DNA from 3 places in the Micromonospora sp. NPDC023644 genome. Region 2 is predicted to be linked to each of the others. Evidence: riboswitches for the same ligand, from Rfam matches in the RefSeq annotation. Region 2 holds a riboswitch; each other region holds the start of a gene.
What was found. A riboswitch is a leader RNA that binds a small molecule or an ion and turns the genes downstream of it on or off. The one in region 2 is predicted to bind cobalamin.
Positions count from the first base shown of each region.

Region 1: another riboswitch for cobalamin. It lies ahead of bluB (5,6-dimethylbenzimidazole synthase); the one in region 2 lies ahead of AB0G08_RS10750 (ABC transporter substrate-binding protein).
Region 3: another riboswitch for cobalamin. It lies ahead of AB0G08_RS25870 (hypothetical protein); the one in region 2 lies ahead of AB0G08_RS10750 (ABC transporter substrate-binding protein).

Region 1 covers NZ_JBFABA010000017.1:25,687-35,942, forward strand. The annotation lists gene AB0G08_RS15480 (discoidin domain-containing protein) at 1-1,167, shown strand, start outside; gene AB0G08_RS15485 (crotonase/enoyl-CoA hydratase family protein) at 1,392-2,156, opposite strand; gene AB0G08_RS15490 (EamA family transporter) at 2,199-3,116, opposite strand; cobalamin riboswitch at 3,206-3,404, shown strand; gene bluB (5,6-dimethylbenzimidazole synthase) at 3,443-4,072, shown strand; gene AB0G08_RS15500 (Rieske 2Fe-2S domain-containing protein) at 4,308-5,159, shown strand; partial or broken gene AB0G08_RS15505 (LysM peptidoglycan-binding domain-containing protein) at 5,778-6,893, opposite strand; gene AB0G08_RS15510 (hypothetical protein) at 6,909-7,340, opposite strand; gene AB0G08_RS15515 (TadE/TadG family type IV pilus assembly protein) at 7,337-7,816, opposite strand; gene AB0G08_RS15520 (TadE family protein) at 7,801-8,313, opposite strand; gene AB0G08_RS15525 (hypothetical protein) at 8,323-8,526, opposite strand; gene AB0G08_RS15530 (type II secretion system F family protein) at 8,552-9,424, opposite strand; gene AB0G08_RS15535 (type II secretion system F family protein) at 9,542-10,256, opposite strand, start outside.
Region 2 covers NZ_JBFABA010000010.1:43,103-53,358, forward strand. The annotation lists gene AB0G08_RS10725 (copper resistance CopC family protein) at 1-184, shown strand, start outside; gene AB0G08_RS10730 (bifunctional copper resistance protein CopD/cytochrome c oxidase assembly protein) at 311-2,536, shown strand; gene AB0G08_RS10735 (hypothetical protein) at 2,544-2,909, opposite strand; gene AB0G08_RS10740 (ABC transporter ATP-binding protein) at 2,906-3,673, opposite strand; gene AB0G08_RS10745 (iron chelate uptake ABC transporter family permease subunit) at 3,673-4,752, opposite strand; gene AB0G08_RS10750 (ABC transporter substrate-binding protein) at 4,758-5,771, opposite strand; cobalamin riboswitch at 5,800-5,981, opposite strand; gene AB0G08_RS10755 (ATP-binding cassette domain-containing protein) at 6,046-6,717, opposite strand; gene AB0G08_RS10760 (ABC transporter ATP-binding protein) at 6,740-7,882, opposite strand; gene AB0G08_RS10765 (ABC transporter permease) at 7,879-8,748, opposite strand; gene AB0G08_RS10770 (ABC transporter permease) at 8,741-9,784, opposite strand; gene AB0G08_RS10775 (ABC transporter substrate-binding protein) at 9,781-10,256, opposite strand, start outside.
Region 3 covers NZ_JBFABA010000053.1:27,077-37,332, forward strand. The annotation lists gene AB0G08_RS25835 (AraC family transcriptional regulator) at 163-1,092, opposite strand; gene AB0G08_RS25840 (phospholipase) at 1,217-1,915, opposite strand; gene AB0G08_RS25845 (LacI family DNA-binding transcriptional regulator) at 2,046-3,032, opposite strand; gene AB0G08_RS25850 (MFS transporter) at 3,190-4,440, shown strand; gene AB0G08_RS25855 (hypothetical protein) at 4,535-4,870, shown strand; gene AB0G08_RS25860 (MFS transporter) at 4,901-6,160, shown strand; gene AB0G08_RS25865 (hypothetical protein) at 6,337-6,483, shown strand; cobalamin riboswitch at 6,817-6,946, shown strand; gene AB0G08_RS25870 (hypothetical protein) at 6,994-7,206, shown strand; gene cobN (cobaltochelatase subunit CobN) at 7,345-10,256, shown strand, end outside.

The DNA of each region.
Region 1 (10,256 bases), on a different contig from region 2:
CGCTACGTCACGCCGACCGGCTTCGGTCACTCCGACGTGCAGAACGCCCTGGACCGGGTGCGGATGGACACCACCGGCAACCTCGTCGGGGTGTACCTGCCGGCCGGCAACTACACCACCGCGTCGAAGTTCCAGGTGTACGGCAAGGCGGTCAAGGTGACCGGGGCCGGACCCTGGTACACCCGGTTCAACGCGCCCTCCGGCCAGGACAACACCGACATCGGCTTCCGGGCCGAGAACTCGGCGGCCGGGTCGTCCTTCGCGAACTTCGCCTACTTCGGCAACTACACGTCGCGGATCGACGGGCCGGGCAAGGTGTTCGACTTCTCCAACGTGTCGAACATCGTGATCGACAACATCTGGAACGAGCACATGGTGTGCCTCTACTGGGGCGCGAACACGGACTACATGACGATCAAGAACTCCCGGATCCGGAACATGTTCGCCGACGGCATCAACATGACCAACGGGAGCACCAACAACCTGGTCAGCAACAACGACGCCCGGGCCACCGGCGACGACAGCTTCGCGCTCTTCTCGGCGATCGACGCGGGCGGCGCGGACATGAAGGACAACGTCTACGAGAACCTGACCTCGACCCTGACCTGGCGGGCCGCCGGCGTCGCGGTCTACGGCGGCTACGGCAACACGTTCCGCAACATCTACATCGCGGACACGCTGGTCTACTCCGGCATCACCATCAGCTCGCTCGACTTCGGCTACCCGATGAACGGCTTCGGCGCCAGCCCGCCCACCCGGTTCGAGAACATCTCGATCGTCCGGGCCGGTGGGCACTTCTGGGGCGCGCAGACCTTCCCGGCGATCTGGGTCTTCTCCGCCTCGAAGGTGTTCCAGGGCATCCGGGTCAGCGACGTCGACATCGTCGACCCGACCTACAGCGGCATCATGTTCCAGACCAACTACGTCGGGGGGCAGCCGCAGTTCCCCATCACCGACACGGTCTTCACCAACGTCTCCATCAGCGGCGCCCGCAAGAGCGGTGACGCCTACGACGCGAAGTCCGGCTTCGGCATCTGGGCCAACCAGATGCCGGAGGCGGGGCAGGGGCCGGCCGTCGGCTCGGTCACCTTCAACAACCTCCGCCTGAGCAACAACGCGGTGGACATCCAGAACACCACCTCGACGTTCACCATCAACCGCTACTGACCCACCCCCGGCCGCCCGAGCGGCGGCCGGTCTCCCGAGCGGTGGGGGGGGGGCCCCCGGCCGCGGGGCCCCCCCCCCCCCCCCCCCGGGCGGGCGCCCCCGGCGGGCCCCCCGCCCCCGCCGGCGCCCCCCCCCCCCCCCCGCCCCCCCCCCCCGCCCGGCCCGTCGGGGCCTTCCGTCCCGTCGGCAGGCCGGGGCGCCAGGCCGGTCGGGCCTGCGCCCGGTCAGTGGGCCGGGGCGCCGTGCCGACCGGCGCCGGCGGCGAACCGGGCCGCCCCCGCCGCCGCGTCGGCGGCCAGCGACTCCATCCCGTACGCCAGCTCGACCTCCAGCGCCGCCGGTTCCGGCAGGCCGGCGCCGGCGAGCAGCGCCGCCCGGTCGTTGCGCAGGCAGGTCTGCGGGTGCCGGGCGAGCTCGGCGGCCAGCCGCTCGGCCGCCGCCCGGGACTCACCCGGCGCGACCAGCCGGTTCACCAACCCCATGCCGTACGCCTCCTCGGCCGGCACCGGACGGCCGGTGAGGATCAGGTCCATCGCCCGGCTCTCGCCGATCAGCCGGGGCAGCCGGACCGTGCCCCCGTCGACCAGCGGCACCCCCCAGCGGCGGCAGAACACCCCGAGCACCGCGTCGGACTCGGCGACCCGCAGGTCGCACCAGAGCGCCAGTTCCAACCCGCCGGCCACCGCGTGACCGGAGATCGCGGCGATCACCGGCTTGCTGAGCGTCATCCGGGTCGGGCCCATCGGGCCGTCCCCCTGCGCCTCGACCCGGTTGCCGCTCGGTGTGCCGATGGCCTTCAGGTCGGCCCCGGCGCAGAACGTGCCGCCGGCCCCCCAGAGCACGGCCACCGAGGCGTCGGGGTCGGCCTCGAAGGCGCGGAACGCGTCGGCCAGCGCCCGGGCCGTCGGCCCGTCGACCGCGTTGCGGGCCGCCGGCCGGTCCAGGATCACCGTGGTCACCGCCGCGGCGCGTTCGACGCGTACCCCCATTCCGACAGCATGCCTTCGGCGGTGCCGGCGGCGCCAGGGGTGTCAGCGCGGGTCGGGGCGGCCCGGGCGGACCAGGGTGGCGCCCAGCGCGGCGCCGACCACGCAGGCCACGCCGGCCGCCTGCGGCCAGGCCAGCAGCTCGCCGAGCAGGACCAGCCCGACCAGCGCCCCGATCGCCGGTTCCAGGCTGAGCAGGATCGCGAAGACCCGGGCCGGCATCCGCCGCAGCGCCGCCATCTCCGCCGAGTACGGCAGCACCGACGACAGCAGCGCCACCGCCGCGCCCAGCGCGAGGGTCCACGGGTCGAGCAGCGCCGTGCCGCTGCCGGCCATCCCGAACGGCAGCACGGCCAGCGCGGCGACGGCCATCCCCAGCGCGAGGCCCCGGCTGCCCGACACCCTGGCGCTGACCGCCTTGCCGAGCAGCACGTAGCCCGCCCAGCCGACCGCGACGGCCACGCAGCACAGCAGCCCCACCCGGTCCACCCCGGTCCCGCCGAGCCCGCTGATCAGCAGCACCCCGCCGCCGGCCAGCGCCGCCCACGCCACGTCGACGAGCCGGCGGCTGCCGGCGAGCGACACCAGCAGCGGCCCGGCGAAGCCGATGGTGACCGCGACGCCCAGCGGCACCCGTTCCAGGGCCGCGTAGAAGGCGAGGTTCATCACCGCCAGGGCCAGCCCGAACGCCCCGACCAGGCCGGCGGTGCGCCAGCCCAGGCGCAGCCCCGGCCGGACCAGGACCAGCAGGATGAGGGCGGCGAAGCCGAGCCGCAGCGTGGTCGTGCCGCCGGCGCTGGTGCTGCCGAAGAGCTGCTTGGCGACGGCCGCCCCGACCTGGGTGGAGAGCATGCCGAGCAGCATCAGCAGCGGGGGCGGCACGGCCCGGGGCTGCCCCAGCGCGACGGTCAGTCTGGTCGCCGGCCGGGCGGCTGGCAGCGGGCGGGAGGAGAGTGCGTACACCCGGACCACAGTGGCCGGGGACGGGGCGGCCCGCGACCGGATTTCCACGCCCGCCGGACCGGGGCGGGCCGGGCGGCGCTAGCATCCCCGACGGCACGATCATGTGAGGTGCCCCGCGCGAGCGGGGAGAATCGGGAAGCCGGTGCGAATCCGGCACGGGCCCGCCGCGGTGACCGGGGAGCCACCGTCCACGCGTACGCGCAGCCACTGGCCCGCCCGGGCCGGGAAGGCGGACGGCCAGGCGTCGATCCGGGAGTCCGAAGACCGGCCTCGCGTCCGGTGCCCGCGTCCGACGTGGCGCGGGCCGAGCGCAGCGGGAGCCTGCCTTGGATCTGTACGACGTCATCTACCGCCGCCGGGACGTACGCGCCCAGTTCACCGGGGCGCCGGTGCCCGAGGAGACGCTGCACCGGGTGCTGGCGGCGGCGCACGCCGCGCCGAGCGTCGGCTACTCGCAGCCCTGGGACTTCGTCCTGGTGCGCGACCCGGAGCTGCGCCGCCGTTTCCACGAGCACGTCCACACCGAGCGGGACGCCTTCGCCGCGACGCTCGACGGGGAGGCGGCCGAACGGTTCGCCCGCATCAAGATCGACGGCGTCCTGGAGTCGACCCTGTCGGTGGTGGTCACCCACGACCAGGCCCGGGGCGGCCCCGCCGTGCTCGGCCGGCACGCCATCGCCGACACCGGGCTCTACTCGACCTGCCTCGCCATCCAGAACCTCTGGCTCGCCGCCACCGCCGAAGGGCTCGGGGTGGGCTGGGTGTCGTTCTACCGGGAGCCGTGGCTCGCCGACCTGCTCGACATCCCCGACGGGATCCGGCCGGTGGCGTGGCTCTGCCTCGGGCCGGTCACCCACTTCGAGTCCGTACCCGACCTGGCCCGGCACGGCTGGCGGCAGAAGCGCCCACTGGTCGAGGCGATCCACCACGACCGCTGGACGGCGCCGGAGGGCTGACCGGTCGGCCGGGATCGCAGGGCTGACCGGGCAGCCCGCCTGCGTCGCAGGGCTGACCGGCCGGAGGGCGCCGGAGGCTGACCGGTCGGCCGGCGTCGGTGTGGCGGGTCCGCGAGCGCGGCGGGGCGGTGCCCGGGGCGTCCCGTTACGGGTCGGCGGGGGCCTCGTCACGTACCGCTGCGGATCCGTCACGGCCGACCGGTTTGCGACGGCTCCTGCCGGGAAGTCGGTACGGGTGCGAGCACTCTTGACGAAGATCGAGCAGGCATCCGGCCTGGACCGGGTCGGCGACCGGTTGCAGCGCGCCGTCCAGGCCACCCTCCGACCACAGCGGGTCCGCGACCTGCTGCACGGCGTCTGGCTGGGCCACCCGCTGCACCCGGCGATGGTGCAGGTGCCGGTCGGCGCGTGGATCAGTACCGCCGTGCTGGACCTGATGCCGGGGCAGCGCCGGGCCGCCACCACGCTGTGCGCGGTGGGCACCGTCAGCGCCCTCCCGGCCGCGGTCGCCGGCCTCAACGACTGGGCGGCACTGGCTCGCGACCAGCGCCGGATCGGCCTGGTGCACGCCGCGTCCAACAGCGTCGGCCTGGCGTTCTACGCCGGCTCGGTGGCCGCCCGGATGACCGGCCGGCACAACCTCGGCCGTACGCTCGGTTTCCTCGGGCTCAGCGCCGCCAGCATGGGCGCGTACCTCGGCGGGCACCTGGCGTACAAGCAGGGCGCGCAGGTGAACCAGAGCATCTCCGAGCTGCACCGGATGAGCGACGGCTGGCACTCCATCGCGGACATGTCCGCCCTGCCGGAGCGCCAGCTGATCACCCGGGAGGTCGACGACGTCTCGGTGATCCTCTACCGGCACGGCGACGAGGTCACCGTGATGCTGGAACGCTGCCCGCACCAGAGCGGTCCGCTGGGCGAGGGCGAGGTGCAGAAGATCGACGGGCACGACTGCGTGGTCTGTCCGTGGCACGGCAGCGCGTTCCGCCTCAACGGCGGCGAGGTCGTGCACGGCCCGTCCGGCAACGACCAGCAGGTCCTGCCGACCCGCGTCGTCAACGGCGTCCTGGAGACCCGCCTCCCCTGACCGCACGCCACCCGCCCTGCCGGCCCTCGTGCCTTCCGGCCTCCGTGCCTGCCGGCCGCCGTGCCTTCCGGCTTTCCGGCTTTCCGACTGCCGTGCCTGCCGGCCGCCGTGCCTTCCGGCTTTCCGGCTTTCCGACTGCCGTGCCTGCCGGCCGCCGTGCCTTCCGGCACTCCGCTGTCGATCAAGAGGTTTGGGTCGAGTTCGATCTCCCTGGAATGACTAAACCTCTTGATCACCGAGGCGGTGTCGGTGTCGGTGGGGTGCGGGGCGGTGGTGGGGTCAGGGGCGGCGGTGGCGGCCGATCGGGGTGTCGCGGGGCGAGCCCGGGTGGGCCCGGTCGTGGCCGGTCAGTCCGCGCTCGTGGGTGCCAGCGCCGGGTGCCGTGGCGGTGCCGGGGACGGTCGTGCCCGCGCGACCGTGGCCGGTGGGGTGCCCAGAGCCCCGACCGATCGGGCGTGCGGTGTCGTGGGTGCCGGTGTCCTGATTGCCACGGTCGGCCGCGGTCGCGCTGCCGCGTGGGGTGGTGCCGGTGTCCCGGTAACCCGCGCCGCGCCCGCTCGTGGTGGTGCCACCGCGCGTTGCGGTGCCCCGGCGGGCGGCGGCCGTGGTCCGGGCCCCGCCGGCCGGCACGTGGCCCGGGCGGCGGCGTAGGCCCAGGACCGCGCCGATCTGCGCGCCGACGATGCTCGCCACCGCCAGGACGGCGGAGACCGCTAGGGGTCGGTTCACCCGATCGGGCTCGCCGGCCCGGGCGGCTCCCACCGTCACCGTCGGGGCCTGACCGGCGTCCGTCTCCGCCGGTGGCGGCACCGGGGCCTCCGCCGCCGGCGGGGGCGGCGTCGCCCGCCCGGGAGCGGCCTGGCCGGGCGCCGGCTGCGGGGCCGGTCGGGCGGGCGCGGGCGGGGTCGGGCGGGCGACGAGGCGGCCGGTGGCGTGCCGGCGGGCACCCCGGTCCTCGGCGTCCCCGGGAAGCCTCAGCAGCTGACCCGGGTGGATCCGGTCGGGGTCGCCGAGCCGGTTCAGCTCGGCCAGCTCCCGGTAGTCGGCGAACTCGTCCAGGTAGCGCTGCGCGACGGCGCCCAGGTGGTCGCCCCTGGCCACCCGGTAGACCGCGCCGCCCTCGTCCGGAGCGGCCGGAGCGGCGGAGGCGGTCGAGGCGGGCCGGGCTACCGGAACAGCCGTCGGGGCGGACGGGGCGGCCGAGAGTGGTCGCGCGGCCTGAGCGGCCGAGGCGGACCAGGTGTACGCGACCGGGGCGGACCGGGCGGCCTCCGTACCGGTCGTCTGCGCGGACGCGGCCGGTGCCGCCGGCAGGGCGTACGGGCCGGCGACCGCCGTCGCCGCGCTCGCCGCCGGGCTGGCCGCGAGGATCAGCGCGACCGAACCGACCAGCGCGGCGGCGGCCCGCTGCTGGCGACTCATCCCCGGCAGCCGGGGCGCGGGCCGGCGCAGCGCCTGGGCGCAGAGCTCGACCAGCACGGAGAAGGCGAACGTGGCCCAGCCGAACCAGCCGGCCAGCGCCAGGGCCCGCAGGAAGAGCCGCCCGTCGTCGCGGCTGGTCAGCGTCGAGCCGATCTCCGCGACGGTGGGCAGGTGGTCGGGCAACGGGTTGCCGGCCAGGGCGAGCAGCGCCACTGGCGCGCCGGCCAGCACCGCGCAGAGCACGACCAGCGCGCCGAACCCGGTCAGGATGCGTCCGGTCCGTCGTACGGCGGAACGCCCCGATGCGGCCATGGCTGCCTTCCCTTCCTACGGTGCCCCGGTGAGCGGCCGCGCGGTCGCCTCGCCGGAGACGGTGACGGTCTCGTCGAAGCCGAACAGGCCGAGCATGGATCTGTGGTGCGTGACGGTGACGCGTACGCGGACCCGGGTCTCCCCGTCGACGACCGGGAAGCTGACGGTGTGGCCGGCGGCACCGGCGGCGGCGAGGTAGTCCGCGACGGCCTGGCGGGCCTGAGGGCGGTCGATTCGGGGCGGCCCGCCCGCGATGGCGGTGGCCCGGTCGATGGCCTGGCCGCCGGCGCGGGCGGCCTCGGCCGCGAGGTTGTCGGCCCGCTGCAGCGTGCGCAGTTGGCCCGCGCCGTCGAAGGCCATGCCGATGACGGCGAGGACGCCGGTCATCGCCACCGCGAGGAAGATGCTCACCCGGCCCTGGTCGCGCCGGCCGGCGACGGCGGTCATCCCCGGCTCCGGTAGCGGTCCAGCGGCGACGTGAAGCTCGCCGACACGCGCTTGCCGGCGGGCATCGCCGGCAGGACGGACAGGCGCAGGTCCTCGTAGGAGACCGTGCACGCGATCCGGACGGTGACCGAGGCCTCCCGCCCGGCCGGGCTGCGGAACGCCGCGTCGAAGCTGGTGGGGGCGCCGCCCACCGCGCCGCTGAACGTCACCTCGGGAGTGCCGGCGCAGTTCAGGCCGCGCCAGTCGAGCTGCCGGCGGGCCGCGTCCCGGGCCTCGGCGCGGGCGGTGCGGGCGTCCCGGGAGATCGAGGCGGCGCGGGCGGCGTCGTGGGCGGCGGCGTCGATCGCCTCGGCCGCCACGGCGGTACGTCCGGCGACGCCCGCCAGCACGATCAGCGCGATGAAGGCCGGGGCGAGCACCGCCACCTCGATCGAGACCGAGCCCCGCTCGGCGGTACGGCTCACGGCGTGGTCCACCGTTCGACGGTTCCGTGGGCGGTCTGGCGCACCGGGAAGCTGACCCCGGGGACGACCGACAGGGACCGCCCGCGCACCGTGCAGGTCACCTCGGTCGCCGTGGTCTGGCAGCTCGGGGCGGGATCGTCCCAGCCGACGAGCCAGCCGCCGGCGGCCCGCAGGAACCGGGTGGCCCGGGCCTCGCCGGCCCCGGCCGGCGCCTGGTGCAGCCGCTGCGCGTTGACCGCGCTCTGCGCGGCGTTGAGCGCGGTGGAGCGGGCGACGAACCAGGCCGCGGCCTGGATCGAGGCGAAGAGCAGCAGCAGGATCAGCGGCATCACCACCGCCAGCTCGACCGGATTGGCCCCCCGGTCGACCCCGCCGACCGCGAGCCGCCGGGCGACGGCGGAGCGGAGCCGCCCGGCGGCGGTCGGACCGGGGTGCCGGGCGGCGGCCGCCCCGGGACGCCGGGTGGCGGCGACCGCCCGGCGCCCCGGTACGGAGTCTGCTCGGCGCACGGCCCGGCGTTACTTCGGGTCCTGGTGGGTGGGGATGTTGTCCATCCAGTCGTTCGCGGCGCCGAGGGCGGCGGCGGTGACCGCCATCGCCACGGCGACCAGGCCGAAGATGATCACGGCGGTGGGTACGGGGCTGTCGCCCCGCTCGCCGTCCTCGCGCAGTTCGGCCAGGCGTGTCGTCAGCGCGACGTGCAGGCGGTTGATGACGGACATGACGTGCTCCTTCTCTCGGGGTGGATCAGAGGCGGGCGATGAACGGGTAGACGGCGAAGCCGAGCAGCACGAAGACGAGCAGCGCCCCGGGGATGTCGAGCCGGCTGGTCACTCCCTCGGCCCGGGCCAGGTTGTCGGTGCGGATCTGGTCGCGCAGCGAGTCGGCGCGGCTGCGCAGGGTCTCGTGCACCTGCGCGCCCTCGCTGCCGGAGGAGCGCATGATCGCCCCGACGTCGCCCAGTTCCGCGATGCCGATGCGCTCGGCGAGGTCGCGCAGCTCGTCCCAGGGCGAGTGCATCTGCATCTGGGCGATCCGCAGGGCCTCCGAGATGCGGTCGAAGACCCAGCCGTCGCAGACGGCCGCCGCCCGCTCCAGCGACTGCACCGGTCCGTGCGCGGCGGAGAGCTGCAAGGCGACCAGGTCGAGGTAGGTGCAGACCGCCTGGCGGAACTCGTCGCGCGCCCGGTCCGCCCGGTCCAGCACCGACCGGTGCGCGATCAGGGCGCAGAGCAGCGCCAGCCCGAGGCTGCCGAGCACGGGTACGACCACCGGCAGCCGGATGCCGACGGCGAACAGAGTGGCGCCGAGCAGCGTCGGTGCGGCGAGCCCGATCAGCGCGGAGAGCAGCATCGACAGGGCGTACTGCTCGGGGGTCCGGTCGATCAGGGCGAGCTGCCGGTGCGGTGGCCGCAGCCAGCGGGACAGGCCGGTGAGCCACTCCAGCCGCCGGTCCGCGGGCGCGGCGAGCTGCCCGCCGCCCGGCGGCTGGTGCAGCCGGCGCAGCGCGGGCCCGAGCGCGGGGGTGGCCGGCACCAGCTCGCGGACCACCAGGAAGGCGCCGAGCCCGACCGCCGCCCCGCCGGAGACGGCGACCGCGAGCTGCCAGTTGAGGGCCATCGCACTCATGCGGCTTGCCTTTTGTTCGCGACTGCGGGGCTCGCAAGCTCACTCCTCGCGCTCACGGGGCTTGCCTTTCGTTCGCGACTGCGGGGCTCGCAAGCTCACTCCTCGCGCTCACGCGAGCACCTCCTCCGGGTCGGGGGCGGGCAGGAAGCGCGCCGGCCGGCGGGGCTGGCTCATCGACCGCACCCAGGCCAGCAGGCCGACGAAGGCCGCGCCGAGCGCCGCCATCACGAGCTGCCCGAAGGGCGTGCCGTACGGGCTGATGTACTCGGTGTTGAGCAGCCCGTACGCGACGGTGGCCAGGGTCATCCCGGTGAGGAAGCGGACCGCGAAGCGCGGCTGGGTGCGCTTCGCCTCGATCTCCCGGCGGGTGGCCACCTCGGCCGCCGCCGCCCCGGCGATCGAGCCGAGCACGTCGCCGAGGCGCTCGCCCCGGTCGGTCACGTGCAGGATCAGCGCGGCCACCACCTGGTCGCAGACCGGGTCGCCGATCTCGTCGGCGAAGGCGAGCAGCGCGGAGCGGGCCAGCCAGCCGGCCTGGAGGCGGGCGGCGAGCAGCCGTACCTCCTCCTGGATCTCCTCGGGCGCGGTGGCGACGGTGCCGATGATCGTCTGCTGGAGCCCCTGGCCGGTGGCGGAGACGTCGCGGAGCCGGCGGGTCCACTCGCCGACCGCCTCGATGCGGGCGATGGCCCGCTGCTCGGCCCTGCCGACGGAGAAGAGCCACGGGGCGCCCGGAACGGCCACGGCGACCAGCAGGCCGACCACCGGCAGGCCGGTGACCAGGAAGGCCAACGCACCCGCGACCAGGGCGCCCACCAGCAGG
Region 2 (10,256 bases):
CGACGCCGCTGCCGGGGCGACCGCCGCCCCGCCGGCCGCCGGATCGGCCGGCCCCGCCGCCGCTCCCGGGACCGGCTCCGGCGGCTTCGGGACGGGCGCCGCCGCGCTGGTGGCCGCCGGGGTCCTGGTGGCCGTCCTCGGCGGGGCCGCGCTGCTACGGCGTCGGCGCCGCGAGACCCACTGACCGGCAGCATCCCGGCCCCGACACCCCCGCGCCGCCCCACCGGGTCGCGAACCGCCCCCGACACTCCGGCGCCGCGCCACCGGGTCGCGAACCGCCGCCCCGCCCCGAACACCGAGGGACATTGACGTGCCAGACACCACCTCCCGCCCTGCCCACCCCGCCCGGGTCCCGGGTGCCGTCCCCATGGCGGCGTCGGCGGTGGGCGACGCCGTACCCGCCGGGGCCCCGCCCGGCGCCGGCGGCCGTCCCGGCGCGCGGGGCCGTGGCGCGTGGCTCGTGCCCGTCGCGGCCGTGGCGTCGGCGGTGGCCGTGCTCCTGCTCGGCCTGCGTGCCGGCGACGCGCTCGCGGTCGCGATCCCCGGGCTGCCGGATCCGGGGCCGGTCACGGCGTGGGCGCTGCCCGTGGTCCGGCTGCTCGCCGACGGCCTCGCCACCCTGACGGTCGGGATGGCGGTGACGGCGGCGTTCCTGCTGCCCGGCGACGGGCGGAGCGTCTCGGCGTACGGCTGGCTGCTGCTGCGTCGCGCGGGCGCGGCGGCCGCGGCCTGGGCGGTGGCCGCGGTGGCGCTGATCGTGCTGACGGTGTCGGACCTGCTCGGCGTCCCCGTGGACGGCCTCGGCGCCGCCACCGTGGTCAGCTTCGCCACCTCGATCTCGCAGGGGCAGGCGCTGCTGCTCCAGGCGGGGCTGGCGCTGGCGGTGGCGGTGCTGGCCCGGGTGGGGGTGTCGCGCGGGCTCGCCGCCGTGGCGGCGTCGATCGCGCTGGTCGGGGTGCTGCCGCCCGCGTTCACCGGGCACGCCGCCGGGGCGGGCAACCACCAGATCGCGGTGTCCAGCCTCGCCCTGCACGTGCTGGCCGCCGCCCTCTGGGTCGGCGGGCTGGTGGCGCTGCTGATGGTCCGCCGCAGCCGACAGTTGGCCGACGCCGCCGACCGGTACGGCCGCCTCGCCCTGGGCTGCTTCGTGGCCGTCGCGGTGAGCGGGTCGGCCAACGCCGCCGTACGCCTCGGCGACGTGGCCCAGCTCTGGCAGTCCCGGTACGGCTGGCTGGTCCTCGGCAAGCTCGTCGCCCTGGCGGTGCTGGGCACCCTGGGCGCCGTGCACCGGTCGCGGACCCTGCCGGCCCTGCGCGCGGGCCGACGCGGCGCGTTCGCCCGGCTGGCCGCCGGGGAGCTGGTCGTGTTCGCCGCCACCGTCGGGCTGGCGGTGGCGTTGTCCCGCAGCCCCACCCCGGTGACGCAGGACCCGCTCGACGCCGATCCGATCACCGAGCTGCTCGGCTTCCCGATGCCCGCCGCGCCGACCCCGGAACGGCTGGTCGGCCAGCCGCTGCCGGACATGTTCTTCCTGACCCTCACCGTCCTCGGCATCGGTGGCTACCTGGCGGGGGTGTGGCGGCTGCACCGGGCCGGCCACCGCTGGCCGGTGGCCCGGACCGCGAGCTGGTCGGCCGGCCTGCTGCTGCTGGCCGCCGTCACCAACCTGGGCGTGGCCCGCTACGCGTACGTGCTGTTCAGCGCCCACATGGTGCAGCACATGGTGCTGTCGATGCTGGTGCCGATCCTGCTCGTCGGCGGCGCCCCGGTCACCCTCGCGCTGCGCGCGCTGCGTCGCCCCGCCGACCCGCAGGTCCGCGGCGCCCGGGAGTGGCTGCTGCTGGCGCTGCACAGCCGCCCCGCGAGGCTGCTCACCCATCCCCTGGTCGCGCTGGGCATCTACGCCGGCAGCCTCTTCGGCCTCTACCTGAGCGACCTGCTCGGCACGCTGATGCGCTCCCACCTCGGCCACCTGGCGATGCTCACCCACTTCGTGGTCGCCGGGTACCTGCTGTTCTGGGTGCTCATCGGGGTCGACCCGGGCCGGCCGAGGCTCGCCCACCCCCTCCTGGTGATCATCCACCTCGCGTCGATGATGGCGCACGGCTTCTTCGGCCTCGTGCTGATGCAGACCACCACCCTCATCGCCCCGGACTGGTACGTCGCCGTCCACCCCGACTGGGCGTCGTCGCTGATCGAGGACCAGAAGCTGGGCGCGGGCATCGCCTGGGCGTTCGGGGAGATCCCCGCCGCGGTCGTCCTGGTCGTGCTGGTCCGCCAGTGGATCCGCGCCGACGGGCGGGAACAGGCCCGCCTCGACCGGGCCGCCGCGCGCGCCGAGGCCAGCGGCGAGCCGGACGACCTGGCCCGCTACAACGCCTTCCTCGCCGCCGCCGGCCGCGCCGGTCCCACCGCCCCCGACCGCGCCGACGACGCCCGGGTGGGCAACGGCCCGACCGGTGACGGCCCGACCGGTGACGGCGGCCCGGCGGCGGGGACCGGCGACGGTCGGGCCGGTGCGGCGGGGACCGCCTGAGGGTGCCTCACCGGCCGGGGTCGAACGCCGGGGCCACCACCGACAGCTCCAGCGCGGCGGGCAGCGGCGCCACGCCCGGCCCGCCGGCCCGGACCCATCCAGCGATGTCGTCGACGACGGCGTCGTCCAGGACCAGGCCGAACCAGACCGGCCGCGCGCCGGCGCGGCGTGCCGCCGGGGTGGGGTGCACGACGACCAGGTTGGACTGCGCGCAGAGGTCGAGACAGGCGCTGATCCGTACCCGGTGCGGTGAAGGCAGCCCGGCGCGCAGCCGCCGCAGCTGCGCGTCGTGGTCGACGGACGGGTGCTTGCGGGCGCTGCCGCAGCAGCAGTCGCGGCAGACGGTGACGAGGCACCCCGGTGCGACGGTCATGGCGCGGGCGGGTGGTAGGTGATGGCGGGCCCTCCGGTGGCCGGGTGCGCCACGACGTCGGCCCGCACCCCGTAGACGTCGGCGAGCAGCCCGGGGGTGAGGACCTCGGCGGGCGTGCCGGCGGCGACGACCCGCCCGGCGGCCAGGACGACCACCGCGTCGCAGAACATGGCGGCCAGGTTGAGGTCGTGCAGCGCGGCCAGGGTGGTGACCCCGGAGCGGCGGACCAGGTGCAGCAGGTGCAGCTGGTGGCCGATGTCGAGGTGGTTGGTGGGCTCGTCGAGCAACAGCAGCAGCGGCTGCTGGGCCAGGGCGCGGGCCAGCTGCACCCGCTGCCGCTCGCCACCGGAGAGGGTGTGCCAGCGGCGGTCGGCGTACCCGTCCAGGTCCACCCGGGCCAGCGCGTCCGCCGCGGCGGCGCGGTCGGCGGCGCTGTCGGACCAGCGCGAGCCGCGATGGGGCGTACGGCCGAGCAGCACCACCTCGCCGACGGTGAGGTCCAAGTCTGTGTCGGCGTGCTGGGCGAGCAGCGCGGCACGGCGGGCCAGCGTGGCCCGGGGCAGGGTGGCGACGTCGTCGCCGGCGACCGTGACCAGCCCGGCGTCCGGCGCGGCGAGCCGGGCGACGATCCGCAGCAGGGTGGTCTTGCCGCAGCCGTTGGGGCCGAGCAGCCCGACGAGGCTGCCGGGCGGCACCGCGCAGGTGACGTCGTCGAGGATCCGCCGGGCCGCGACGGACGAGGAGACGCCGGTTACGGTGAGCATCAGCCACGCACCTTCCGCCGGTGCAGCAGCACCACGAAGGCGGGCACGCCGAGCAGGGCCGTCAGCACGCCGACCGGCAGCTCCCGGGGCGCGAAGAGGGTCCGCGCGGCGGTGTCCACCCAGACCAGGAAGATCGCGCCGGCAAGGACGACGACGGGCAGCAGGCGCCGGTGGTCCGCCCCGGTGAGGAACCGGGCGGCGTGCGGCAGGATCAGCCCGACGAAGCCCACCGCGCCGCTGACGGCGACCAGCGCCGCGGTGAGCAGCGCGGTGGCGACCAGCAGCAGCCATCGGACCCGGGTGACGGGGACGCCGAGGGTCGCGGCGGCGTCCTCGCCGAAGGCGAACGCGTTGAGCGTGCGGGCGTACGCCGCCACCAGGGCGAGCACGGCGGCCAGGACCGGCGCGGCCCAGGCCAGGGCGGCCCAGTCGACGCGGGCCAGCGAACCGGAGAGCCAGAAGGTGATGCTCTGGGTGGCGTGCGGGTCGGCGACCCAGATGATGACGAACGAGGTCGCCGCCCCGCAGAGCTGCGCGACGGCCACGCCCGCCAGCACCACCCGGGTGGGGGCCAGGGCGGCCTGCCGACCGGCCACCGCGGCGACGACCACGAACGCGGCCAGCGCCCCGGCGAAGGCGCCCCCGGTGAGCGCGGCGACCCCGCCGCCGAAGCCCAGGACGAGGACCGCGACCGCGCCGAGCGACGCCCCGGAGGAGACCCCGAGCAGGTACGGGTCGGCCAGCGGGTTGCGGGTGACGGTCTGCATCACGGCGCCGGCGGCCGCCAGCCCGCCTCCCACCGCGGCGGCCCCGAGCACCCGGGGCAGGCGCAGCCGCCAGACGATGTGCTCGCGCAGCAGCGGCACCTCGGCGTGCGGGAGCCCCAGGCGGTCGGCCACGACCGACCAGACCGTCGACAGAGGAATGTCGGCCGGACCTACGGTGACGGCCGCGCCGATCGACACGACCAGCCCGGCCAGCAACGCCACCAGCAGCGCCGCCAGGCCGACCGGGTGGGCCGCGCGGGCCCCGGCGGGGGCGGTACGGCGGGCCGGACCGGGGGCGGCGCGGCCGGCCACGGCGGTCAGCGGTCCGCCCCGGCGGGCAGCTGCGCCACGCCCGCGGCGAGCGCCTCGACGCCGAGCACGACGCGCACCCCGGCGGAGGTGGACGAGAACGGGACGACGACGAACCGCTGCCCGGCCACCGCGGGCAAATCCTTCAGGCTGGGGTGCCGGGTGAGGAAGGCCCGCTTCGCGGCGGCCGCGTCCCAGCCCGCGTCGACCAGCACGATCACGTCGGGATCGCGGTCGACGACCGCCTCCCAGCTGGTGTCGGCCCAGCCGCCGCTGAGGTCGGCGAACACGTTCCCCACCCCGACCGCCGACATGATCATCTGAGGGCTGCCGCAGCAGGCGCCCACGCTCGGGGCGTCGGTGCCGGCGTCCCACCAGAGCACGGACACGTCCCGCGCGCCGCCGATCCGGGCGGCGGCCGTGGCGATCCGGGCCCGCTGGTCGGCGATGAGCTGCTCGGCCCGCTCCGGCACCCCGAAGACGGCCGCCACGTCCCGGATCTCGGCGAACACGTCCTCGACGGTCAGCTTCGCCGGCCGGTGCCGCTTCGGGCACCCGGCCGGCGAGAGGTACGTGCCGATGCCGAGTCCCGCGAGCGCGGCGCGGTCGCCGACGCCCTCGTCGCCGAAGGCACTGTGGAACGAGGCGTAGACGAAGTCCGGTGCCGCCTCCAGCAGCTTCTCCTTCGCCGGGTACCGGTCCGACAGCACCGGCACGGCGGCGTACGCGGCGGCGTGCTCCGGCAGGATCGCGTCGTCCAGGTACGCCGTGCCGGCCATCCGGTCGGCCAGGCCGAGCGCCAGCATGATCTCGGTGGCGGGCTGGTTCAGGGTCACCGCCCGCTCGGGCGGGGCGGCGACGGTGACCGGCGTACCGCAGTTGGTCAGCGTGACCGGGGCGGCGGACGGCGGGGGTGTCGTGGCCGGATCGTCCGTGGCGCAGCCGCCGAGCAGGACGACGAGGACGGACAGGGGCGCGGCAACGCGCCGGGACAGGGTGGGCCGCACAGCGCGCACGCGCATCGGGACCGCCTTCCAGCACCTCGTGGACGGGTCATCGCAGTGCCGTGGCCGGTCTCCTGGCTGACGGGAGGTGCGTCCGTGGCCGGCCTTCCCAGGCGTGTGACGCCCAGTGACCTCTTACGACGAGGGCCGCGAACTTCCCGATCACAGTGGCGAGGGCCGCACCGGTCTTGCACCGGCTTCCCGAACACCACGGCAGCGTCACCCTAGCCGCCGGCCCGCCCGGAAGTCACGGTGACGAACACCATGAGGGACGGTCGTTCCGCCGGGGCGGTCAGGGCTGCGGCGGGGTCGGCAGGTCGACCACCCGGGTGGCCCAGCGGGCCATCAGCGCCGGGTCGTGGGTGATGAGCAGGACCCCGGCGGCGTGCTGCCGCTGGTAGTCGGTGACGACGGCCGCGAGGTGCGCCTGGGTGGAGGCGTCCAGCATGGCGGTGGCCTCGTCGCAGAGCAGGTAGTCCGGCCGGTGCACGAGCGCGCGGGCGAGGCAGGCGCGTTGCAGCTGCCCGTCGCTGACCGCGTGCGGGCGGCGGGCGAGCAGGTCGGGCGTGAGGCCGACCAGGTCGGCCAGCTCCGCCGCCCGGGCCCGCGCCTGCGCCTCGGGTGTGCCGGTGGCGCGGAGCGGTTCGGCGATGATGTCGGCGAGGCCCAGCCGGGGGTCGGTGGCGGCGCGGGGGCTCTGGAACAGGATCGCGACGCGGGTGCGGACGGCGGCGGGCAGCCGGTGCCGGGCGCCCGCCACCCGGTGGCCGTCGAGGGTGACGTGCCCGGCCTCGGGGGCGTGCAGCAGGGCGAGGACCCGGGCGAGGGTGGACTTGCCGCTGCCCGAGGGCCCGCGCAGGCCGACCGTCTCGCCGGGGGCGACGCGCAGGTCGACGCCGTCGAGGACGCGCCGGCGGCCGTAGGAGACCGTGACCTGGTGGGCGGCGAGCGCGGTGCTGGTCATGCCGGCGCTCCGGCGGTGCTGGTCATGCCGGCGCTCCCAGGGTCAGCGGGTGGTGACAGGCGACCCGGCCCGGGGGGCCCGCCGAGGGCGCGGGCGGGGTGCGGCAGACGTCGGTGGCGCGGCCGCAGCGCGGGGCGAAGGCACAGCCGGGGGGCAGGTCGGTGAGCATCGGCGGGTGGCCGGGGACCGGCCGGAAGGCCCGTTCGGGCAGGGCGTCGAGCAGGCCGGCGGTGTAGGGATGGGCGGGCGCCGCGAACAACTCCGCGGTGGGCCGTCGTTCCACGATCCGGCTGGCGTACATGACGGCGACGGTGTCGGCGACCCGGCGGGCGGCGGCCAGGTCGTGGGTGATGAGCAGGACGGCGCCGCCGGCGTCGCAGCGGCGGCGCAGCAGGTCGAGGGTGTGGTCGACCAGGGGTCGGTCGAGGCCCGTGGTGGGCTCGTCGGCGAGCAGCAGCGGCGGGTCGGGGGCGAGCGCGAGGGCGGTGGCCAGGCGTTGGGCCATGCCGCCGGAGAGCTCGTGGGGATAGCGGTCGAGGTCGGCGGGGTCGAGGCCGACGTCGGCGGCGACCCGCTCGGCCGCCGCGGGCGCCTCGCGCCGGGTGTGCCCGTGGGCGCGCAGGGTCTCCTCCAGCAGCCGCCGGCCCGTCCGCACGGGGGTCAACGCGGTGGCGGGGCTCTGCGGCACCAGCCCGACCGCCCGGCCGCGTACGGCGCGGGCGAGGTGACGCTCGGAGGCGCCGACCAGGTCGGTCTGCGCCCCGGTGGGCGGGCGCAGGCGGGCGTGGCCCGTGACGGCGGCGTTGCCGGGGAGCAGGCCGAGCAGGGCGTGCGCGAGGACCGACTTGCCGCAGCCGGACTCCCCGACCACGGCCAGGAGTTCGCCCGGGTGGACGGTCAGGTGCAGGTCGGTGACGGCCTGCACCACGGCGTCGCGGAGCTGGAAGCGGACGGTCAGCCCGTCGACCTCCAGCAGCCCGGGCCGACCGTCGGCGGCGGTGCCGCCCGTGCCGACGGAGTCGGCCGTGGCCACGGTCCCGGCGGAGTCCGCCGGGGCGGCGGTGCCGGCCGTGGCGACCGTCCCGGCGGTGCCGGCCGTCGCGACGGTACCGGCGGGGTCGGGAGGGGCGGCGGTGCCGGCGGTGGGCTCGCGGGTGGTGGTCACAGGTTCAGCTCCGCTCGTACGCGCGGGTCGAGGCGGTCGCGCCACCGGCCGGTGAGGGCGGCCAGGGCCAGCGTGACGACGACGAGGAGCAGGCCGGGCACGATGCTGGCCCACCAGGCGCCGGTGAGCAGGGAGCGCTGCCCGTCGTTGATCATGTTACCGATCGAGGCCAGGTGCGGGGGCAGGCCGAGGCCGAGGAAGGACAGCGCGGTCTCGTGCCAGACGGCGTGCGGCACCATCAGCGTGGTGGCCAGCGCCAGCCGGGGCAGCACGTGCGGGAGCAGGTGCCGGGTGATCACCCGGGCGCGGCTGGCGCCGCCGGAGATCGCGGCGTCGATGAACGGCCGGGTGCGCAGGCTGAGCAGCTCGGACCGGACGATGCGGGCGGTGGAGAGCCAGTGCGTCAGCCCGATCGACAGGATCACCGCGCCCAGGCTCGGCCGCAGCATCGCGACGATGAAGATGCCCAGCAGCAGGTGCGGCAGCGCCGCGATGGTGTCGACCACCCGCATCAGCACCCGGTCGACCCAGCCGCCGAGGGTGCCGGCCACCGCGCCGACGAGGCCGCCGATCACGGTGGCGACGAGCGCGGCGACCGCGCCGACGAGCAGCGAGACCCGCAGGCCGTAGAGGCTGCGGTGGGCCACGTCGCGGCCCAGGTCGTCGGTGCCCGCCGGGTGCGCCCAGGAGGGCGCGAGCCGGGTGCTGGCCAGGTCCACCGCGCTCTCGTCGAGCGGCCAGAGGACGGGGGCGAGGAGGCAGGCCAGGCCCGCGCCGACGAGCACGGTCCAGGCGACGGCGGCACCGACCCGGCCCGTACGCGGCTTCGGCCGTCGGACCCGGACGGGCAGGGCGAGGTCAGTCATCGAGGCGTACCCGGGGATCGGCGGCGGCGTAGGCGAGGTCGGTGCCGAGGTTCGCGGCCAGCACCACGACGGTGGTGGCCAGGGTGGTGGCGGCCAGCAACGGGAAGTCGCTGCCCAGCGCGCCCTGGACGGTGACCGCGCCGAGGCCGGGCAGGGAGAACACGGTCTCCACCAGGACGGCGCCGCCGATGAGCTCCGGCAGGTGGGTGCCGACGAGGGTGAGGAACGGCAGCAGCGCGGTACGCAGGGCGTGGCCGAACAGGACGGTGCGGCCGGGCAGGCCCCGGGCCCGGGCGGCGAGGACGTGGTCGTCGCGGAGGCTGTCGGCGACGGCGTCCCGGATGAACAGGACGAACCACGGCGTCTGGGCGATCGCCAGCACGCCCACCGGCAGGATCAGGTGCCGGGCCACGTCGGCGGGGTCGGTGCCGGTGGCGGTGATGTCGGTGAGCCCACCCGCCGGCAGCCACCCGAGGGTGAGGGCGAACAGGGCGATCGCGGCCAGCCCGATCCAGAACACCGGCATCGACTGCACGGCGTACGCGGTGGCGCGCAGCCCCCGGTCGAACCAGCCCCCGCGCCGGTACGCGGCCAGCGTGCCCAGCAGCAGGCTCGCCACGAGGACGAGGGCGAGGGCGGCGCCGACGAGCAGCAGGGTCCAGCCGGCGCGGGCGGCGAGCACGGAGGTGACCGGCTCGTGGCGGCTGGTGGACCAGCCCAGGTCCCCCTGGAGCAGGTTGCCCACCCAGCGCAGGTACTGCACCGGCAGCGGGTCGTCGACGCCCCAGTTGGCGCGGATCTGCGCCAGGTTCTCCTCGCTGGTGGTGAACGCCGCCGCGCCCGCGTACTGCTGGGCGGGGTCGATCGGCGAGGCCGCGCCGAGGGCGAACATGCCGACGCTGGTGGCGGCGAGGATGGGCACGGCCACCAGCAGCCGCCGGCGGACCACCTTGCCGGCTCCGGCCATCCGGCGCGTCCGGCGTCGGGCCGTGGTCTTCGCCGGGGCCGGCGCGGTCGTCGGGGCGGGCGTCGTCACGACTTCCTCGTCCAGGTGTGGATGTTCCACCAGAGGCTGCTGGCGACGTCGTGCTCGTGCGGCTCCACCCGCGGGGTCACCCCGGCGACCGCGTCCTTCACCACGTAGGTGTGCTGGAGGTAGGTGAGGAACACCCACGGCACGTCGGTGGCGAGCTGCTTCTGGAACGTGGCGTACGCGGCCCTGCGGGTGGCCGGGTCGGCGTTGGCGCGGCCGTCCTGCAACGCCTTGTCCACCACGGGCGACCGGTAGGAGCCGGGGTTGAAGAAGCCCTGGCCGGCGAAGACGGAGCCGAAGAGCTTGTAGGAGACGAAGTCCGGGTCGTACGGGGTGCCATAGCCCATGACGAGCGCGTCGCTCTTCATCCGGGGGGTGATCGCGTCCCAGGTCAGCCCCTCGGGGGTGATCTTGATGCCGACCTTCTTCGCGTCGGCGGTCACCGCGAGGGCGAGTTCCTTGCGGAGGCTGTCGG
Region 3 (10,256 bases), on a different contig from region 2:
TCAGCGGCCGCCGTCGCCGCTCGGGACCCGCCCGGAGTCACCGACTCGCGCGCGACCCGTCCGTGGCGGTCAGGACGACCCGTCCGGGCGGTCAGCGGGCGCCCTGTCCGGGCGGTCAGGGCGACCCGTCGTGGCAGCCAGCGCGCGACCCGTCCGTGGTGGTCAGCGGGCGAGGCGGTGGTCGCGGGGGCTGACGCCGTGGACCCGGCGGAACGCGCTGCTCAGCGCGAAGGGACTGCCGTAGCCGACCTTGCGGGCGACCGCGCCCAGGGTGGCGTCGGGCTCGCGGAGCAGGTCGGCGGCGAGCGCCAGCCGCCACCCGGTGAGGAACGTCATCGGCGGCTCGCCGACCAGCTCGGTGAAGCGCCGGGCCAGCGCCGCCCGGGAGAGCCCGACCTCGGCGGCGAGGGAGGCGACCGTCCAGGGGCGGGCCGGGTCGTTCTGGAGCAGCCGCAGCGCCGGGCCGACGACCGGGTCGGCGGCGGCGACGTACCAGGCGGGCGCGGCGCCGGGGCGGGCGAACCACGTCCGCAGCGCGGCGATCAGCACCAGGTCGAGCAGCCGGTCGAGGACGGCCTCCTGCCCGGGCGCGTCCCGGGTGACCTCGTCGGCGAGCAGGGCCACCAGCGGGCTGCGCCACTCCTCGCCGCCGACCACCAACAGGGGCGGCAGGGCGGTCAGCAGCCGCCGGCTCAGCTCGCCGGGCAGCTGGTAGGTGCCGGTCAGCAGCACCGTGGAGCGGCTTGTGCCCGTGCCCCAGGTGCGTACGCCCAGCGCCATCGACTCGGCCAGGGGCTCGCCCCACAGCGTGGTGCACCGCTGCCCGGGGTGGACGACCACCTGCGGCGGGGTGGCCGGGTCGTCGGCCACGAGGTAGCCGTCCGGGCCGCGCAGCACCGCCACGTCGCCCGGCCCGAGCGCGACCGGCCCGCCGTCGTCGGGGACCACCCACGCCGCGCCACGGACCAGGGCCACCACGGTCAGCGGGGCACGGTCCTCGATGCGCAGCGCGAACGGCGGCTCCAGCATCGACCGGAGCAGGAAGGCGCCCCGGGCCCGGGGCCCGTCCAACAGCCCGGTCAGCGGATCCACCCCCGAATCCTAGCCACTCCCCCCGCCGGCCCGCTCCGCGTCGATCATGCAGTCGTGGTGCTCGGCAAAAGCCGCAGACCATCCCACATCGCCCACCACAACTCCATGATCGACGGGGCGGGGGTCAGGGGGTCAGCCAGGTGGCGGCGCGGGTGCGGATGGTCTCCGGGATCTCGTGGGGGCCCGGGAACTCGTCGTAGGTGACGTCGTAGCCGAGGGAGCGCAGCCGGGGGACCAGGCGGCGGCTGCACACGTCGACCGGCAGGACGGGGTCCTGCGCGCCGTGCGAGACGTAGATCCGGGGCCGGCCGTGGGTGACCAGCGGCGCGGCGAAGCCGGGGGAGAAGGCCACCACCGCGTCGACCAGGTCGCCGCTGGTCAGGCCCAGGGAGAGGGCGTACGACGCGCCGTCGGAGAACCCGCCGAACGCCACCCGCGCCACGGGGTAGCCGGCGAAGGCCGTGGCCAGCAGCTCGTCGATGCGTCGGACGTCCGCCCCGAAGCCCTCGACGATGAGGTCCCAGCTGCTCGCCACCGCCTTCGGGGCGACCAGCAGCAGCCGGTGCGCGTCGGCTACCGGAAGCAGCAGGTCCAGCCCCTGCCGGGCCGAGCCGCCCGCGCCGTGCAGGAGCAGCACCAGCCGGTACGGCGGGCCGTCGACCGGCGGCGGGGCGTACACCATCGCCAGCGGGGCGCCCCGCGGGTCGGTCAGCGACGCCAGCCCGGCGGCGGCCAGGGCGGTCGGCGGCGCCGGACGGGCCCTGAGGCGGCCGTGCCGGGAGTTCTCCTCCGGCTGCCGGTGCGGCGGGGCGGGTTCGGCCACGGGATCACCGCTCCTCGTCCTGGGCGGGCATGCGCGGGCGGTTACCCGCCAGCCCGTCGACCAATCCCACCGGGGCGGCCTCGGGCTGGCGTGGCCCCTGCACCGGCGTGCCTCCCTCTTCCCGGGCGGCTCATCCGCTCACCCGGCGGACCAGCCGGGACGGGAACATCGTCGCCGGCGGGACCGGCCGCCCGTCCAGCACGGCCGTCGCCGCCGCCGTGGCGATCTGCGTCACCGGGTGGGTCGCCGTGGTCAGCGCGGGGGTGGTCATCGCGGCGAGCGGGATGTCGTCGAAGCCGGTCACCGCGACGTCGCCGGGAACCTGGACGCCGTCGCCGCGCAACTGGTCGATCACCCCGAGCGCGGTCGCGTCGCTGCTGCCGACGATCGCGTCCGTGTCCGGCCAGCGCGCCAGCACCTCCCGGGCCGCCGCCCGGCCGCGCTCCGCGCTGAAGTCCCCCGGCACCAGCCGCTCCGGCAGGGCGGCGTCGCGCACCAGCCGCCGGTACGCGCCGACCGAGCGACCGGCGCAGGACAGCCAGCGGGGCCCGGTCACCATGGCGATGCGGCGGCGCCCGGTGGCGTACAGGTGCCGGACCACGGCCCCGGTGCCGCCGCCGTTGTCGACGTCAAAGGCCGGGACGAGGGCGGAGCCGATGCCGATCGAGGCCACCCGGCCGCGCAGCCCCGCCGGGACGGCGGCCAGCACCGCCTCGGTGGTGTTGATCAGGATGATCCCGCCGACGCCGCGGTCCTCGGCCAGCCGGCGCACCTCGCCGGGCGTCCGGGTGGGCAGCCAGTGCAGCGTCACCCCGAGCCCGTGCGGCGCGCAGACCCGGGCGCACGCGCCGAGCACCCGGTGGACGTACGGGTCGTCGAGGACCGTCGCGGCGGTGCCGGTCACCGCCACCACCAGCCGGACGCCGGTGCCCCGGACCAGGGCGCGGGCGGCCAGGTTCGGCGCGTAGCCGAGCCGGTCGGCGGCGACGTTCACCCGCTCGCGCGCGGCGGGGGAGGCGTAGCCCGTGCCGGCGATCACCCGCGACGCGGTGGCCCGGGAGACCCCCGCCGCCCGGGCGACGTCCTCCAGGGTCGGTGGTCGGTGTGTCGTCGTCATCCCGGTCCTCCCCGTGGTCGGCCGCCGCGCGTGGACGGTCGACCCGAATCATCCCCCTTCGGCGCGCCGACGGTAAGGGGTGCGGTCGGGTTGCTCTGAGAGCGCTCTCAGGGGTGTGATCGGGCGGCAGCCGACCCGAGGCGAGAGGACCGCCGTCGTGAGCCACACCGCCGCCCCGCCCGCCGCGCCGATCCCGGCCGTACCCCGGGCGGTGCTGGCCGCCCGCACCGGCGTGGCCGTGGTGTTCGCGCTCAACGGACTGGCGGTGGCCACCTGGTTCTCCCGGGTGCCCGCCGCCCGCGACGCGCTCGGGCTCAGCGCGGGCCGGCTCGGGCTGCTCCTGCTCGCCATGTCCGTCGGCGCGCTGCTCGCGATGCCCACCGCCGGCCTGGTGGCCCAGCGGCTCGGGTCGGCCCGCACGGTCGCCCTCTCCACCGTGGTCGTCGCGGCCGGGCTGACCGTGACCGGGGTCGCCGCCCTGGCCGGATCCCTGGCCGGGGTGGCGGTGGGACTGTGCGCCCTCGGCTACGGCTCCGGCATCTGCGACGTCGCGATGAACGTCGAGGGCGCGGCGGTCGAGCGACGGCTGGGGCGTACGGTCATGCCCCGCTTCCACGCGGCGTGGAGCCTCGGGTCCGTGGCCGGCGCCGGGCTCGGCGCCGGGGCGGCCCGCCTCGACGTGCCGGTCGCCGCGCACCTCGCCGCCCTGGCGGCGGTGGTGCTGCTCGGTACGCTGCTGGCCGTCCGGTCGTTCCTGCCGGCGGCCGAGGGCGGCACCGCCTCCGCGTCGGCCGCCCCGGCCGAGCGCCGCCGCGATTTGCTGGCCGCCTGGCGGGAGCCGCGCACCCTGCTCGTCGGGCTGCTGGTGCTGGTGTCGGCGTTCGCCGAGGGCAGCGCCAACGACTGGCTGGCCGTCGCGTTCATCGACGGCCACGACCTCAGCGAGGCGGCCGGGGCGGCGGTCTTCGGCGTCTTCGTCGTCGGCATGACGCTGGGCCGCACCGCGGGCACCGTCGCGCTGGACCGGTGGGGGCGGGTGCGCGTCCTGTCGGCCACGATCCTGCTCGCCACCGTCGGCGCGGGCGTGGCGGTGCTCGCCGACTCCGGACCGGTGGCGGTCGCCGGCGTCGCGCTCTGGGGGCTCGGCGCGTCGCTGGGCTTCCCGGTCGGGATGAGCGCGGCGGCCGACGACGAGCGTCGGGCGCCGGCCCGGGTCAGCGTGGTCGCCGTGATCGGCTACACGGCCTTCCTCGCCGGCCCGCCGCTGCTCGGCCTGCTCGGCGACCGCGTCGGTACGCTGCACGCCCTGCTCGTCGTGCCGGTGCTGCTGCTGCCCACCCTCGCCCTGGTGCCGGCCACCCGCCCGCCGGCCACCCGCCCGCCGGCCACCCGCCCGCCGGCCCGCTGACGCCACCCCTGGCAGGGCACTCACACCCCGTTCGCAGCCGCCTCGCAGGAAACGGTGCTGCACTGGGAGGACGCCCAGGAGAGGAGAGCGGGGGATGGGCTGGTTCAGTCGACGGTCGCGCGTCACCGACGCGACCCCCACGAAGCTCGACCGGGAGGCGACCCGCGAGGACCTGGCCGCGCTGGAGGCGTTCGTCGCCAGCCGCCGGGGCGTGGAGTTCTACCTGGAGCCGGAGACCACGGCGACCGACACCACCGTGGTCGCGATCGCCCACGACGGCGAGTGGATCCGCCGCCGCACCGGCTCGCCGCGCGCCGCCGGGACGATCGCCCGCAGGCACGCCGTGCCGCTGTACGAGGCCGCCCGCACCGGCTACCCGGAGCGGATGCGCGCCTGGAACCGCGCCCACCCGGAGCGTCGCGCCCGCTGACGGGTCCGCCGCCCGCCGATCGAGGGCGATATGGTGCCCTGCATGGCTGATCGGTCCCGGTCCCTGGGCCGTCCCTTCTGGACGTTCTGGACCGCCGCTGCGCTGGCCAACCTCGGCGACGGCATCCGGGTGGCCGCCTTTCCACTGCTCGCCGCCGCGCTGAGCGACAACCCGGTGGCGGTCGCCGCAGTGGCCGCGGCGCAGTTCCTGCCGTGGCTGGTCACCGGCCTGCTGGCCGGCGCGCTGGCCGACCGCCGCGCGGCCCGTGCGCTGATCGCCGCCGCCGACGCCGGCCGCGTCGTGGTGCTGGCGGCGGTGGCCGTGGCCGTCGCGACGGGCGTGGCCTCGGTCGCGCTCGTGGTCGCCGCCGCCTTCCTGCTCGGTGTCGGCGAGACCCTGCGCGACACCACCGCCCAGACCGTGATCCCCCGTCTGGTGGACGACGCCCAGCTCGAGCGGGCCAACGGTCGTCTGGTGGCGGGTGAGATCGTGGGCAACGAGTTCGTCGGTCCGCCGGTCGGGGCGATGCTGTTCGTCATCGGTGCGGCGCTGCCCTTCGCCGTCAACGGCGCCTCGCTCGCGCTGGCCGTCATGCTCGTGCTGTCCCTGCCGCTGAGTCTCGCCCGCCCCGGCCCGGGACTCTCGGGTGCCGACGCGGACGGGCGGAGCCTTGCCGCCGACCCGGCGAGGCGCGGGGCGCTCGCCGGGCTGCGGTGGCTGGTCCGGCAACCCGTGCTCCGTACGCTCGTGGTCGTCGGTGCGGCAGTCGCCGCCGCGGACAGCGCCTGGTTCGCGATCTTCGTGCTGTACGCGCGGCAGAGCCTCGGTCTCGGCCCGCTCGGCTTCGGTCTGCTGTTGGCGACCGGCGCGGCCGGCGGGCTCGCCGGCTCCCTCGTCGCCGACCGGCTGATCGGCCGGTTCCGGCATCGTCCCGTGCTGGCCTGGTCGATGGCGGTCACGGCCGGGACGCCGGCCCTCCTGGCCGTCGCGCCGCACCGGATCGCCGCAACGGTCGTCGTCGTCACCACCAGCGCGTCGTTCGCGGTCCTCAACGTGGCCGCGCTGTCGGTCCGGCACCGCCTCGTGCCCGGCGACCTGCTCGGTCGGGTGGTCGCCGCCTCCCGGATGCTCTCCTACGGCTGCGCCGCGCTCGGGGCGCTCGCCGGCGGGGCGCTGGCCACCGCCCTGGGCATGCGGGCACCCTTCCTGTTCAGCGCGATGGTGGCGGTCACCGCGACCGCCGCCTGGTGGGCCGCGTCGCGCCCTACCGCGCCGGGCGACCCGGCCTGACGGGGAAGGACGCCCGCGCGCCGTGGGGCCGGCGACGGCGAGGCGCTGCCGGCTTCGAGCGTCACCCGTCGGCTCATCGCCGAGTGCGCCCGGGTGCCGGCGGCGCGGCGGGTCCCGGCCGGCTCGACGGGGTGACCCGGCGGGAACGGGAGGTGTTGACGGTGATCATTCCTGGGATGTCCGACACCGGGATCGAGCGGCACCCGCGCCTCAGCCGGGGCACCGTGGGGCCGCGCATCGGCCGGTTGCTGACGATGCTCTCCATCCGTGACCGGGCGCGACTGGTGATCGTGGGCCACGAATCGGGGCCCGCCGACCGGTGAGGTGACGTCGACCGTGGTGAACGCTCCGCCGGCACGTCGGGCGGGAAAGGGCGGTTCCCGTTCGCCGGAACGTGCCTGCTGGAGAAGGGCGACGGTACGCGGGTGCCGGGACGCAGGCGGCTGCCGGACGGGTCGGCCCCGGGCGCGTTTCGGGGCCACCGCCCGCGCATTCGGAGACCTCGACGTCGCATCGGCCGACGACAATGCCAAAAGCCCGCCCGAATGGATCATCCCATCGTTTCTCGTCGATCGGGGCGGCGGGTCGCTGGCCGGACGGGGTGGCGTTGACCGGCGGCCCCGGGGTGTGGCAGCATTCGCGGCCTGACGGCAGTGAAGGAAGCCGGTGCGATTCCGGCGCGGTCCCGCCACTGTCACCGGGGAGCGATCCCCCCTCGCGAGTCACGGCCGTGTGTGTGCGGTTGGAAGGCCGGGGGAGAGCGTCGATCCGGGAGCCAGGATACTTCGGCCGTCGGGAGTGACCCCAGGGCGTGGACACCCGAGGAGGACCCGATGACGCACCGCGTCTCCGCCATCGACGATCATCGTCGCATCGTGCCCCGGCGCGGCAGCGCGCCGGTGAGCAGCCGCCGTTTCGCAGCCCCGTCCGGCCACGCCGTGCCCATCTTCGGCCTCGCCGTGAGCTGCGGCCTGCCCGCCGTCGGCCGTGTCGTGCCCGCCGCCGGTTGCTCTGCCGCGGGCCGCGCCCGCGTCGCCCCTTCCTGACGCCCGCACCGGGCCGCGCCACCCCGCCGGCCCACCGCTGAGCCGTATCCCGGCCCGCCTGCACCGCTGAACCGCGCCCACCCCCGCATCGCCCGATCGGCCCCGCGCCGACCCGGGTGTCACTCTCCGGAGCCGCCCGTGCGCATCCTGCTGCTGTCCACCGCCGACACCGACCTGCTCGCCGCCCGCGCCAGCGACGCCGACTACCGGCTCGCCAACCCGGCCCGGGTCGCCGCCGACGCCGTGCCCGCGCTGCTCGACGGCGTCGACCTCGCCGTCGTACGCCTGCTCGGCGGCCGGCAGGCGTGGCCGGACGGGCTGGCCGCGGTGCTGGCCTCCGGCGTGCCGACGGTCGTGCTCGGCGGCGAGAACGTGCCGGACGCGGAGCTGATGGCGGCCTCCACCGTGGCCTCCGGGGTGGCCACCCAGGCCCTGGCCTACCTGGTCGAGGGCGGGCCGGAGAACCTCGCCCAGCTCGCCCGGTTCCTCTCCGACACGGTGCTGCTCACCGGCGAGGGGTTCGACCCGCCCGCGCCCACCCCGACGTACGGCATCCACGGCGAGCGGCCCGCGCGGCCGGACCGGCCGACCGTCGGGATCGTCTTCTACCGGGCGCACGCCCTCGCCGGCAACACCGGGTTCGTCGACGTCCTCGCCGACGCGGTCGACGCGGCCGGCGGCGACCCGCTGCCCATCTACTGCGGCTCGCTGCGCGGCCTCACCGCCGGCGCGGGGCCGCTCGGGCTCTTCGCCCGCTGCGACGCCCTGCTGGTCACCGTGCTCGCCGCCGGCGGCACGGTCGCCGCCGACGCCTCCGGCGGGGGCGACGAGGACGCCTGGGACGTGGGCGCGCTCGCCGCCCTGGACGTGCCGGTGATCCAGGCGCTCTGCCTGACCAGCACCCGCGAGCAGTGGGCCGCCAGCGACGCCGGGCTGTCCCCGCTGGACGCCGCGATGCAGGTGGCGATCCCCGAGTTCGACGGCCGGATCGTCACCGTGCCGTTCTCGTTCAAGAAGATCGACGCCGACGGGCTGTCCACGTACGCGGCCGACCCGGAACGGGCCGCCCGGGTGGCCGGCATCGCCGTGCGGCACGCCCGGCTGCGGCACGTGCCCCAGGCCGACAAGCGGCTCGCGGTCGTGCTCAGCTCGTACCCGACGAAGCACTCCCGGGTCGGCAACGCCGTCGGCCTGGACACCCCCGCCTCGGCGGTCCGGCTGCTCGCCGCCCTAGCCGACGCCGGCTACGACCTCGGCGACGCCCCGGTGCCCGACGACGGCGACGCGCTCATCCACGCCCTCATCGCCGCCGGCGGCCACGACGTCGAGTGGCTCACCCCGGAACAGCTCGGCGCCGCCGAGGCGCGGGTGCCGGGGGAGACGTACCGGCGCTGGTTCGCGCAGGTGCCGGCGGAGCTGCGGGAACGGATGCTCGCCCACTGGGGCGAGCCGCCCGGCGGGCTCTACACCGACGGCGGCGACATCGTGCTCGCCGGGCTGCGCTTCGGCAACGTGGTGCTGCTGATCCAGCCGCCGCGCGGCTTCGGGGAGAACCCGATCGCCATCTACCACGACCCGGACCTGCCGCCCAGCCACCACTACCTGGCCGCGTACCGCTGGCTGGCCGCGCCCGCCGCCGACGGCGGGTTCGGCGCCGACGCCGTGGTGCACCTGGGCAAGCACGGCACCCTGGAATGGCTGCCCGGCAAGGGCCTCGGGCTGGCCGCCGACTGCGCCCCCGACGCCGTCCTGGGCGACCTGCCGCTGGTCTACCCGTTCATCGTCAACGACCCCGGCGAGGGCACGCAGGCCAAGCGGCGCGCGCACGCCGTGGTCGTCGACCACCTCGTGCCGCCGATGGCCCGCGCCGAGACGTACGGCGAGCTGGCGAAGCTGGAGCAGCTGCTCGACGAGTACGCCACCGTGCAGGCGCTCGACCCGGCCAAGGTGCCGACCGTGCGGGCCCAGATCTGGGACCTGGTGCGCGCCGCCGAGCTGCACCACGACCTGCACACCGAGCGGATGCCCGACGCCGACGACTTCGACGACTTCGTGCTGCACCTCGACGGCTACCTGTGCGAGGTCAAGGACGTGCAGATCCGCGACGGCCTGCACATCCTCGCCGCCGTGCCCACCGGCGAGCCCCGGGTCAACCTCGTGCTCGCCGTGCTGCGCGCCCCGCAGGTCTGGGGCGGCGCCCGCGCGCTGCCCGGCCTGCGGCAGGCGCTGGCTGCCGCGTACGGGCTGGACGAGCAGGCGCTGCTCGCCGCCCCGGGGGAGCGGCTGGCCGTGCCCGAGGCGCTGACCGAGACCGTGGACGGGCCGGGCGTCACCGCCGCCGACGCGGTCGACCTGATCGAGGCCCTGGCCCGCCGGCTGGTCGTCGGCATGGAGACCCTCGGCTGGGACGCCGACGCCGTCGACGCGGTGGTCGAGGAGGTGGCCGGGCGGGCCGTGCCGGACGCCGCCGCGGTGCTCCGCTTCGCCGCCACCGAGCTGGTGCCCCGCCTGGACCGCACGACCGACGAGATCGACCGGGTGGTGGGCGCGCTCGACGGGCGGTTCGTGCCGCCCGGCCCGTCCGGCTCGCCCACCCGGGGCCTGGTCAACGTGCTCCCCACCGGCCGGAACTTCTACTCCGTCGACCCGAAGGCCATCCCCAGCCGCAACGCCTGGGACGTCGGCGTGGCCCTGGCCGACTCGCTGCTCGCCCGGCACCTCGCCGACACCGGGGAGTACCCCCGCTCGGTCGGGCTCACCGTCTGGGGCACCAGCGCCATGCGCACCCAGGGCGACGACATCGCCGAGGTCCTCGCCCTGCTCGGCTGCCGCCCGACGTGGGACGACCGGTCCCGCCGGGTCACCGGCGTCGAGGTGGTGCCGACGGCGGAGCTGGGCCGCCCCCGGGTCGACGTCACCGTGCGCATCTCCGGTTTCTTCCGCGACGCCTTCCCGCACGTGGTCGCGCTCATCGACGACGCGGTGCGGCTGGTGGCCGCCCTGGACGAGCCCGCCGAGGAGAACTTCGTGCGCGCGCACGTCGCCGCCGA